Tahibacter amnicola: one gene and its partner. The protein of the gene in region 1 interacts with the protein of each later gene in a pairwise test. Links are inferred from orthologs where the notes say so. Each region holds a gene or a part of one and is shown on either strand. Other genes may lie near its edges.

What was found.
Region 2: the proteins of mrdA (region 1) and N4264_RS24625 interact in binary tests that used the Escherichia coli proteins (3 or more experiments, as listed by UniProt). The link is inferred for Tahibacter amnicola from one-to-one orthologs.

Annotation. Positions count from the first base shown.
Region 1 is NZ_CP104694.1:6,368,086-6,374,608, forward strand. The notes cover bases 2,872-5,871. They hold mrdA (penicillin-binding protein 2), read right to left. Parts: upstream 5,380-5,871; coding sequence 3,364-5,379; downstream 2,872-3,363. Other genes in these bases: rodA (rod shape-determining protein RodA), read right to left, coding at 2,872-3,476; mreD (rod shape-determining protein MreD), read right to left, coding at 5,376-5,864; mreC (rod shape-determining protein MreC), read right to left, coding at 5,861-5,871. Also shown: mltB (lytic murein transglycosylase B), read right to left, coding at 1-815; N4264_RS25260 (hypothetical protein), read right to left, coding at 1,090-1,530; N4264_RS25265 (2OG-Fe(II) oxygenase), read right to left, coding at 1,632-2,327; more of rodA, read right to left, coding at 2,385-2,871; more of mreC, read right to left, coding at 5,872-6,523. UniProt on the Escherichia coli protein: Catalyzes cross-linking of the peptidoglycan cell wall. Responsible for the determination of the rod shape of the cell. Is probably required for lateral peptidoglycan synthesis and maintenance of the correct diameter during lateral and centripetal growth.
Region 2 is NZ_CP104694.1:6,220,026-6,223,133, forward strand. It holds N4264_RS24625 (penicillin-binding protein 1A), read left to right. Parts: upstream 1-324; coding sequence 325-2,892; downstream 2,893-3,108. Other genes in the region: N4264_RS24620 (pilus assembly protein PilM), read right to left, coding at 1-87; N4264_RS24630 (hypothetical protein), read left to right, coding at 2,892-3,108. UniProt on the Escherichia coli protein: Cell wall formation. Synthesis of cross-linked peptidoglycan from the lipid intermediates.

The DNA of each region.
Region 1 (6,523 bases):
AGCGTGGTGGCATAGCCCCAGGCGCTCAGCTGCTCGAGCGGATAGACCGGCTCGCTGTTGGCCGGCGTGATCTCGCGGGCGCCCGCGGCCGGTTCCACGCGGACCGCCACGATGCCCGCGTCTTCCCAGCCGAAACTCTGGAAGTAGTTGGCGACGCTGGCCAGGATGTCGGGCACGGAATTCCACAGGTCAATGCGGCCGTCACCGTCGTAGTCCTGCGCGTACTTGGCGATGGACGTGGGCATGAACTGCCCCCATCCCATCGCTCCCGCATAGGATCCCTTGAGCTCCTCCACCGGATAGGCGAGACGGTCGGCGTCCAGACGAAGCAATTGGGACAATTCACCGCGGAAGAATTTTTCCCGTGGTGGATAATGGAACGACAGTGTTGCCAGGGCATCGAGCACGCGGTACTTGCCGATATTCTTGCCGTAGCTGGTTTCGATGCCGATGATCGCGACGATGATCTCCGGCGCGACGTGGAACTGGGTCGAGATTCGTTCAATGAGCTCGCGATTGGCCCGGTAAAACTCGATGCCGGAACGGATGCGCGCATCCGTGATAAAGATCGGGCGGTACGCCTTCCAGGGCTTGGCCTCGGCCGGGCGCGTCATCGCGTCGATGATGCTCTGCTGGTACTGGGCCTTGGCCAGCGTCGCCAGAACGGTTTTTTCATCCAGCCCGAACTCACGCGCCTGCTCGGCGGCGAAGGCCTGCTGGGCGTCGGGAACCGTTGGGGTCTGGGTGGTGGCGGCGGCGCTCCCGGTGAGGAAGGCGCAGGTCAACGTGAAGAAAACACGGGAAAAAACGGGCATCGTGCGAACCTGGTCACCACAGGTAGACAAACGGGTGCTAGTGGCCTGTAACCGAAGAAGCGGCAGAGGCTGGCGAACGGCCGGTCGTGCCGGGCGCGCTTCGGAATGAGGCCTGTAGCAGCGCTACAGGTCGAACGGGAAGCAAGCCCGGTGCGGCCGGAACGAGTCAGTCGCTACCGATCCGAGTGTTACAGGCCGGTAGGGTAGCACGACGTGACGCGTACAACCGGGCGCGTACGGCGCCGTTACGGCAAAGCTGTGAGATCGGTCCGGCTCAGCGCACCAGGCGCAGGGCGCTGGCCTTTTCCATGAGGTTCTTGATGCTGTCGCGCCAGCGGTGCGCGGCGGGCGGCAGCGGTGGCGGCCCCTGGCTGGGCAGCGCCTGCGGGCGGCGCGTATCACCGGCCTCCGCATGGCGCAGCGCATCGATGGCCAGCCGATCCCAGCGCAGGAACTGGGACGCAGGCACCAGCACCCAGGGGCTGCTTGCCTGCGCCGCACCCAGCGGCGACCAGACGGTCGAGCCCGGCAATGCCAGGGCATAATCGCGCGCCTTCGCAGACAGGCGGAATGCCATGCCGGTGTTGGTATAGAACAGGAACGGCGTGCCGTTGATCTGCACGCTGGGCTTGGCGTAAAGCAGCGCGCCGGTGGCGTCGTGCTCCCGCTGCATGAATTCGCTGATCGTGTCGTAGCGTGTACGGGCGTTCGCCATGACCCCTCCCGCCGGGTACGTGGGGCATAGTAGCGCGATTCCCACCGACCCGATGTGCCGGTTGTCGGCACTTCTTACCTGTCACATCAGACAGGCCCCTGTCAGGCCATGAACCAGCCGGTCAACGCATGCCGCGGCTGTTCGGCCCACGGCGCGACCAGCGACACCGCATGCGACTGCGGAACCCGGAACAGCGACAGGGAATTGAAGCGCGGCACGAAGGTGTCGACCACATTTCCTTCCGCATCCAGGAACTGCAGCAACCCGCCCCAGTCGGCCTGCCAGTCGCGGCCCAGATTGATCACGAAGGCATAGCGGCGGTCCTGGCCCGGGTCGTTGGTGTCGTCGTGCCGGCGCAGGAAATGCCCCGGCAGGTAGCGCGTGGCCTGGACCAGCACGCGCCGGATCGCCGGATCGCCGACCAGCTCGCGGATGAACTGCAGCACCGGCGGCGCGTGAAGCATGTCCACCAGCCGGTGCAGCAGGCTGCCGGGCGCATGCCCGGCGAGGTAGCGCTCGACCAGCATGCAGCTGTCGTAGGCGAAGGCGTAGCGGCCGCGTGCGTCGGCTGCCGCCCGGGCGATCATCGCCGCCCGCGCCTCGGCCGGGGTTTCCCCGGCACGGGCCAGCCGCGAAGTATCGCCGTCGCGGATCGCCAGATCCCAGTCGGCGACGTCTGCCAGCGCCTGGGCCAGGGCGCCGGTCAGCGCGGGATCCAGGGCATCCGGAATCAGCACGCGGCCGCTGGCTCGCAGCCGCGCCTGCCAGGGACCAAAATCGACTGCGGGATTGAACATGAGATCGCCCGGCACGGAGGGGAACGGAGAAGCCCGGCAGCGTAGCCCGCCGCCGTCTCAACGCACCAGCTTGCGATGCGCGTGGATCGACATCAGCACGCCGAATCCGGTGAGCAACGACACCACGGACGTTCCGCCGTAGCTCACCAGCGGCAAGGGTACGCCCACGACCGGCAGCAACCCGGTGATCATGCCGCCATTGACCATCACGTACACGAAGAACGACATCGCGATCGCGCCGGCCAGAAGGCGCGAATAGGTGTCCTTGCCATTGGCCGCGATCCAGAGGCTGCGGCCGATGATGAAGATGTAGAGCGCCAGCAGCAGCAGCACGCCGACGAGCCCGAATTCCTCGCTGAACACCGAGAAGACGAAGTCGGTGGTGTGTTCCGGCAGGAATTCCAGTCGCGACTGGCTGCCCTGGTGCCAACCCTTGCCGAACACCCCGCCGGCGCCCACCGCGATTTCCGACTGGATGATGTGCCAGCCGTTACCGAGCGGGTCGGCCTCCGGATTCATGAACATGCGTACGCGATTGCGCTGGTACTCGTGCAGGAAATGCCAGGCCACCGGCATGGCGCCGACCGCCAGGCTGATGATGCCGCCGATGCGCCACCAGGAAAGACCCGACAGGAACAGCGCGAACGCGCCGCTGGCGGCCACCAGCAGCGAGGTGCCAAGGTCCGGCTGCTCCGCGATGAGCCCGGCCGGCACGGCGATAAGGATTGCCACGACCAGCAGATCGCGCCAGCTCGGAGGCAACGTCCGGGTGTGGAGATACCAGGCCACCATCATCGGCATCGACAGCTTCATCATTTCCGAAGGCTGGAAGCGGACGAATTTGAGGTCGAGCCAGCGGTTGGAGCCCCGCCCCTCGCCGAACAGCTCCACGGCAACCAGGAGCAGGACCGTCGCGCCGTACAGCCAGGGCGTCCAGTTGCGCAGGGTGCCGGGCGGAATACGCGACACCACCAGAAGCGCAATGCCGCCGAGCACGAAGCGCATGCCCTGATTGATGACGATCGTCGATTCCTTGTCACCGGCGCTGTAGAGCGTGACCAGGCCAATCGTGCCGACCAGCATCAGGGCCAGCAGCAGGGGCAGGTCCAGGCGCGGCTGGCGTGCATGCCGGCGCGCCAGGGCGACCAGTCGATTGGCCAGCTGTTCGATCATCGGACCGCTCCGGCGGGGGATTGAGCCAGGCATCGAGGATCTGCCGCGCCGGTGGCGCCGCGTCGGCCGAGCCGCTGGCGCCGAACTCCAGTACCAGGGCCAGCGCGATCTGCGGTTCTTCCACCGGGGCAAAGGCCACGAACAAGGCCTGGTGCCGCTGCGCTTCGTCGAGTCCGCGCGTGTCCACTTCATCGCCGGTACGCGAGAAGCGCTGCGCGGTGCCGGTCTTGCCGGCCGCGCTGTACGGCGCATCGGCGAACACGCGCTTGGCCGTACCGGTCGGGCCGCTGACCACGGCGACCATGCCGTCGCGCACCGCGTCCCAGTGGGTCATGTTGACAATGAAACTCGGTTCGGGAGGTGGCAGCGGCGCCATCACGATCGGGGCATTGAAACCGTCCTGCGTGGCGCGCAGCAGGTGGATCGGATGGCGCGCACCGCGCGCTGCCAAGATCGCCGTGGCATTGGCCAGCTGGACCGGCGTCACCACCCAGAACCCCTGCCCGATGCCGGCAATCACGGTTTCGCCCGGGAACCAGGGCTTGTCGAACATCGCCCGCTTCCATTCGCGCGACGGCAGGATGCCGCTGCCCTCGCCGATCAGGTCGATCCCGCTGGGCTTGCCAAAGCCGAAACGCCCCAGGTAGGCGGACAGGCGGTCGATGCCCATGTCCAGGGCGAGCGAATAGAAGTAGGTGTTGACCGACTGGGCCAGCGATTCGACCAGGTCCACATGGCCGTGACCGCCCTTGCGCCAGTCGCGATAGCCGCGCTGCTGGCCGGGAATGTGGAACTCGCCGGTCGAGTACACGGTGTCCTGCGGGCTGCGGATACCCAGCTCCAGGCCCGCCACACCCATGAACGGCTTGACCGTGGAGCCGGGCTTGTAGGTTCCCACCAGGGCGCGGTGCAGCAGCGGGCGCAACGGGGAGCTGGTCAGCAGGCGGTAATCGGTATGGCTGATGCCGTTGACGAAGAGGTTCGGGTCATAGCTGGGCACGCTGACCATCGCCAGCACCTCGCCGTTGCGCGGATCGATCGCGACAGCCGATCCCGGCTTGCCTTCGAACACCGCCTCGGCGGCCTCCTGCAGGCGCACGTCGATCGACAGGTACAGGTTCTTGCCGGGCTTGGGCGGAACACGGTCGAGCACGCGCAGGGCACGGCCATCGGCGTTGGTTTCGACCTTCTCATAGCCCGGCTCGCCGTGCAGAAGATCTTCGTAGTAGCGCTCGATGCCGGTCCTGCCCATGTGAGTGGTACCGGCATATCGGGCCTGCAGATCGGCACCATCGGCGCGGGCGTCGAGCCGGGCCAGGTCGTCCTCGTCGATACGGGCGACATAGCCCACCAGATGGCCGAACTCGGCCCCACGCGGATAGGTGCGGGTCAGGTAGGGCACGACCTCCACGCCCGGGAAGCGCCAGCGATTGACGGCGAAACGGGCAACCTCGTCGTCACTCAGGCGAAAGCGCAACGGCAGGCTCTGGAAGCCGCGGCGCCCGCGGCGGTGATCCTTGAAGCGCTTGATGTCCTCGGGCGTCAGAGGCACCACCTCGCCGAGCGCCTCCAGCGTCGCATCAAGATTCTTGACCCGCTCGGGGATGACCTCCAGGCGGAATGCGGCCGTGTTGTCGGCCAGCAGCACGCCGTTGCGGTCGAAGATCAGCCCGCGGGCCGGCGCGATCGGCCGCAGCTTGATGCGGTTCTGGTCCGCACGCGTGACAAATTCCTCGTGACGGACGACCTGCAGGTAGAAGAACCGCCCGCCCAGGACGCCGAGCAGCAGCACGATGATCGCGAAGCCGGTGATCGCGCGGCGCTGGAACAGCGCGACCTCGCGCGGGTTGTCCTTGATCGCGGGGCGCTTGCTTCTCATGCCTCATGGACGCGCAGCCGCGCGCGCAGGTCGTCGATCAGCAGGAAGATCCAGGGCCAGGCCAGCATGCCGATGACGGGGGCGTACCAGAACGACAGCGGCGGCAGTGGCGCGCCGGAGAAGGCACGCACCATCAGGCTCAGCACCCGGTCGTTGAGCAGCAGGCCCAGTACCGCCAATGACTGCTGCCAGATCGGGAAGAAACGCAGCCGCGCACGGAAGCGCAGCACGATAAAGACCAGCGCCACCAACCGCAGTGCCTGGTCGCCCAGGAGATCGCCCTGCAGCACGTCGCCGACTAGGCCGAACAGGAAGGCACGACCCAGTCCGATGTTGTCGGGCTCCTCAAGCGACCAGTAGATCAGCACCAGGGCCAGCCAGTAGGGCTTGAACGGCAGCAACAGGGCGGGCAACGGCGCCAGCTGCAGCAGGCAGGCCGCGACAAGGGTGGCGAGGAAGAGCCAGAAATGGGCGCGGCGGATCATGGCGGCGGCACCTTCGCATCCGCAGTGACCGTCGCTTCCTCAGGCGGCGGCGCCGGCGGACCACCCGGATCGACCAGGGCCGGCGGGCCGACCGGGTCGGTCAGCGGCCGCAGCAGCAGCACCTCGCCGCTGCGTTCGAGCGCCGCGGAGGGCCGTGCGACGGCGGCGGCGAACATGCCGCTGGAATCCGTGCCGACCGAGGTGATTTCAGCCACCGGGAAGCCGGCCGGGAAGCGCCCGCCCAGGCCCGAGGTGACCAGCTTGTCGCCCGGCTTGATGTCCGCGCTCAACGGGATATTGGGAATATCCAGCCGGTCGCTCGACCCGCTGCCGTAGGCCACCGTGCGCAGGCCGGTGCGATCCACGGTCACCGGTATCGCGTGGGTGGGGTCCGTAATCAGGATGGCCGTCGCTGTATTGGGCAGAACCTCGCTGATCTGCCCCATCACGCCGTAGGCGTCGAGCACGGCCTGCCCCAGCACCACGCCCTGGTTGGCGCCGACGTCGAGCATGATGCGCTGGCGGTACGGATCGAGCACGATGTCGACGAGCTTGGCCAGCTGCACGCCCATGCCGACCGAGTGCTGCACTTCGAGCAGCTCCTTGAGGCGGGTGTTCTGCTCCGCCACTGAATCCAGGCGGTTCAGTCGCGCCTGGGT
Region 2 (3,108 bases), 150 kb from region 1 along the record:
CGACTGGCTGAGCTGCAGGAGCTTGACTGCCGTCGAACTGATGTCCACCCCAATCAGCGGCGGCGCTTTCGGACTGAACAGGCCCACATTTTTCCCCTTCCCACGCGCTCTTACGAGCGAAAGATGCGCAGTGACATTAAATACGAATCTTAACCAAATCGCAACGGGCCTAAGAATATTCTCTAAGGCGCTGAAAATCCGTGGGTTTTGTCACGCAAACTGGACGGATTACCGGCGAAATCGGCTATCAGCCGAGCCGGGGCGAGATCTATACTCTGGCCTAAGTCATACCGACTTTGACTGCCATCACAATCCCGGTTGATCATGCGCGTTCTCCTCCGCTTGGTCCGCTACGCGCTCTATCTGGCGCTCAGCGGAGTCCTGCTCGGGTGCCTCGCAATAGGCATCGCTTATTGGTTGATTTCCCCACGCCTGCCGTCGGTCGAAACGTTGCGCGATGTGCGCCTGCAGGTGCCGTTGCGAGTCTACACCTCCGACGACAAGCTGGTAGCTACTTTTGGCGAAACCCGCCGGATACCGGTTTCCATCGAACAGGTACCCGCCAAGGTCAAGAACGCCTTCCTCGCTGCCGAGGACGCCCGGTTCTACGAGCACCCGGGTTTTGACATGCAGGGCATTTTCCGTGCGGTGTGGCACCTGGTGCGTACCGGTGGCGACAAGGGCCCGGGCGGCTCAACCATCACGCAGCAGGTCGCGCGCAACTTCTTCCTGAGCCCGGAACAGACGTATACACGTAAGATTTCGGAATTGTTCCTGGCACTGCGTATTGAAAATGCACTGTCCAAGGACGAGATCCTCGCGCTGTACCTCAACAAGATCTTCCTCGGACACCGCGCCTACGGCGTGGCGGCCGCCGCCGAGTTCTACTACGGCAAGACGCTCGACCAGCTCGACCTTGCCGAATGCGCGATGCTGGCCTCGCTGCCCAAGTTCCCCTCGACCGGCAATCCGCTGTTCAACCGCGACCGTGCGGTACAACGCCGCAACTATGTGCTCGCGCGCATGAGCGAGAACAAATTCATCACCGAGAAAGAGATGAAGGAAGCGATGGAGCAGCCTGATCGCTCCTACGCGCACGAGCCCCCGATCGAGGTCGAGGCCCCCTATCTCGCCGAGATGGTGCGTGCCGACGCCATGGAACGGCTGGGCAACGACGCCCTGACCGACGGGTATTCCATTCGAACGACCATCGACAGTCGCATGCAGGAGGCCGCCAACAAGGCACTGCGCGACTCGCTGATCGACTACGACCGCCGCCACGGCTACCGCGGCGCGGAAGCGCACGTCGAGCTCAAGCCGGGCGCGAAGCCTGAGGACCTCAACCGCGAACTGGCCAACTTCCGTCCGATCGCTGGACTGGTTCCCGGGATCGTCTCCGAAGTGAGCAAGGAGCAGGCCCAGGTTTACCTGGCCGACGGCCAGACGGTCATCCTGGACAAGGCCTCGGTGGAATGGGCACGTCCGTACCAGAGCGAGAACAGCCGGGGTCCGGCACCCAAGACCGTCGACAGCGTCCTCAAGGCAGGCGACATCGTCCGGGTTGCCCGGAACGATGAGGATAAATGGACTTTGGGACAAATCCCCGCCGCGCAGTCCGCCCTGGTGTCGCTGGACCCGGACGACGGCGCGATCCGCGCCCTCGTCGGCGGATTCAGCTTTGGCCGCAGCAAGTTCAACCGCGCCACGCAGAGCGCACGCCAGCCGGGCTCGGGCTTCAAGCCCTTCCTGTATGCGGCGGCGTTCGAGCACGGCTTCACGCCGGCATCCATTCTCAACGACGCGCCGTTGTCCTTTCCCGATCCCTCTCGGCCGGGCGGCGTGTGGTCGCCGTCCAATGACGATGACAAATTCGAAGGCCCTATGCGCCTGCGCGAGGCCTTGGTCAAATCGGTCAACCTCATCTCCGTGCGCCTGCTGGATGCGATCGGCGTGCGTTACGCGCGCGAGTTCATCACGCGCTTCGGCCTGCCCCTGGAAGCGATGCCCGAAAACCTTTCCATGTCGTTGGGTACGGCTGCGGTGGCACCGCTGATGATGGCACGCGGCTACGCCGTCTTTGCCAACGGCGGCATGCTGGTCGATCCGTACTTCATCGCCACGATCAAGGACCGCGACGGCAAGGAGATCTATACCGCGCAGCCGGCCCGCGCGTGTCGCGACTGCCCCGAGCGCCTGCTGGACGACGCCCGCCTCGCGCGCGCGGCAGCGGCCTCCGCGGCCACGGCAGCTACAGTGCCCTCTGCTACTCCGGGCGATATTGCCGCGGCGGCGACGATCGCTCCTGCCGCCAGCCCCGCCAGCCGCTTCGCTCCGATCGCCGCGGCCAGCGCCGCCACCACGGCGCCGGCCACGCCAGCCGAACCGGGCAAGCCGCGCCTGGCCCCGCGTACCCTGGACGTACGCACGGCCTACCTGGTGTCCTCGCTGCTACGCGATGTCGTGCGGCGCGGCACCGGCCATGCGGCGATGGAACTCAAGCGCAACGACCTTGCCGGCAAGACCGGCACCACCAACGAGCACCGTGACGCGTGGTTCAACGGCTTCAACGACCGCGTGGTCACCAGCGTGTGGGTCGGCTTCGACGACTTCAGCTCGCTCGGACGCGGCGAGTTCGGCTCCAAGGCAGCCCTGCCGATCTGGATCAACTACATGCGCGTGGCGCTCGACGGCCTCGCCGAGCGGCCATTCGCCACGCCTCCGGGTATCAGCACGGCGCGCATCGATCCGGGCTCAGGCTACCTTGCCTCCAGCGATGACGCCGGCGCCATTCTGGAATATTTCAAGAGTGAAGATATCGACCGCCTGGCGGCGCCGCCGCCGGAAGACATGCTCGATGAGGAAGGCCACCAGGAGGCCTACGACATTTTCTGATGGGTGAACACCGACCCCACTCGCGCGGACGCGCCAACGTGCGCGCCGATGACAACCGACGCCGCATCGCCGTGGAGGCGGCGCGGCTGATCAGTGAACTTGGCCTGCGTGACTATCACCAGGCCAAACTGCGTGCGGCCGAGCGCCTGGGTATCCATGACGAGCGGGCGCTGCCGCGCAATACGGAAATCGAGGACGCGCTACGCGAGTACCAGC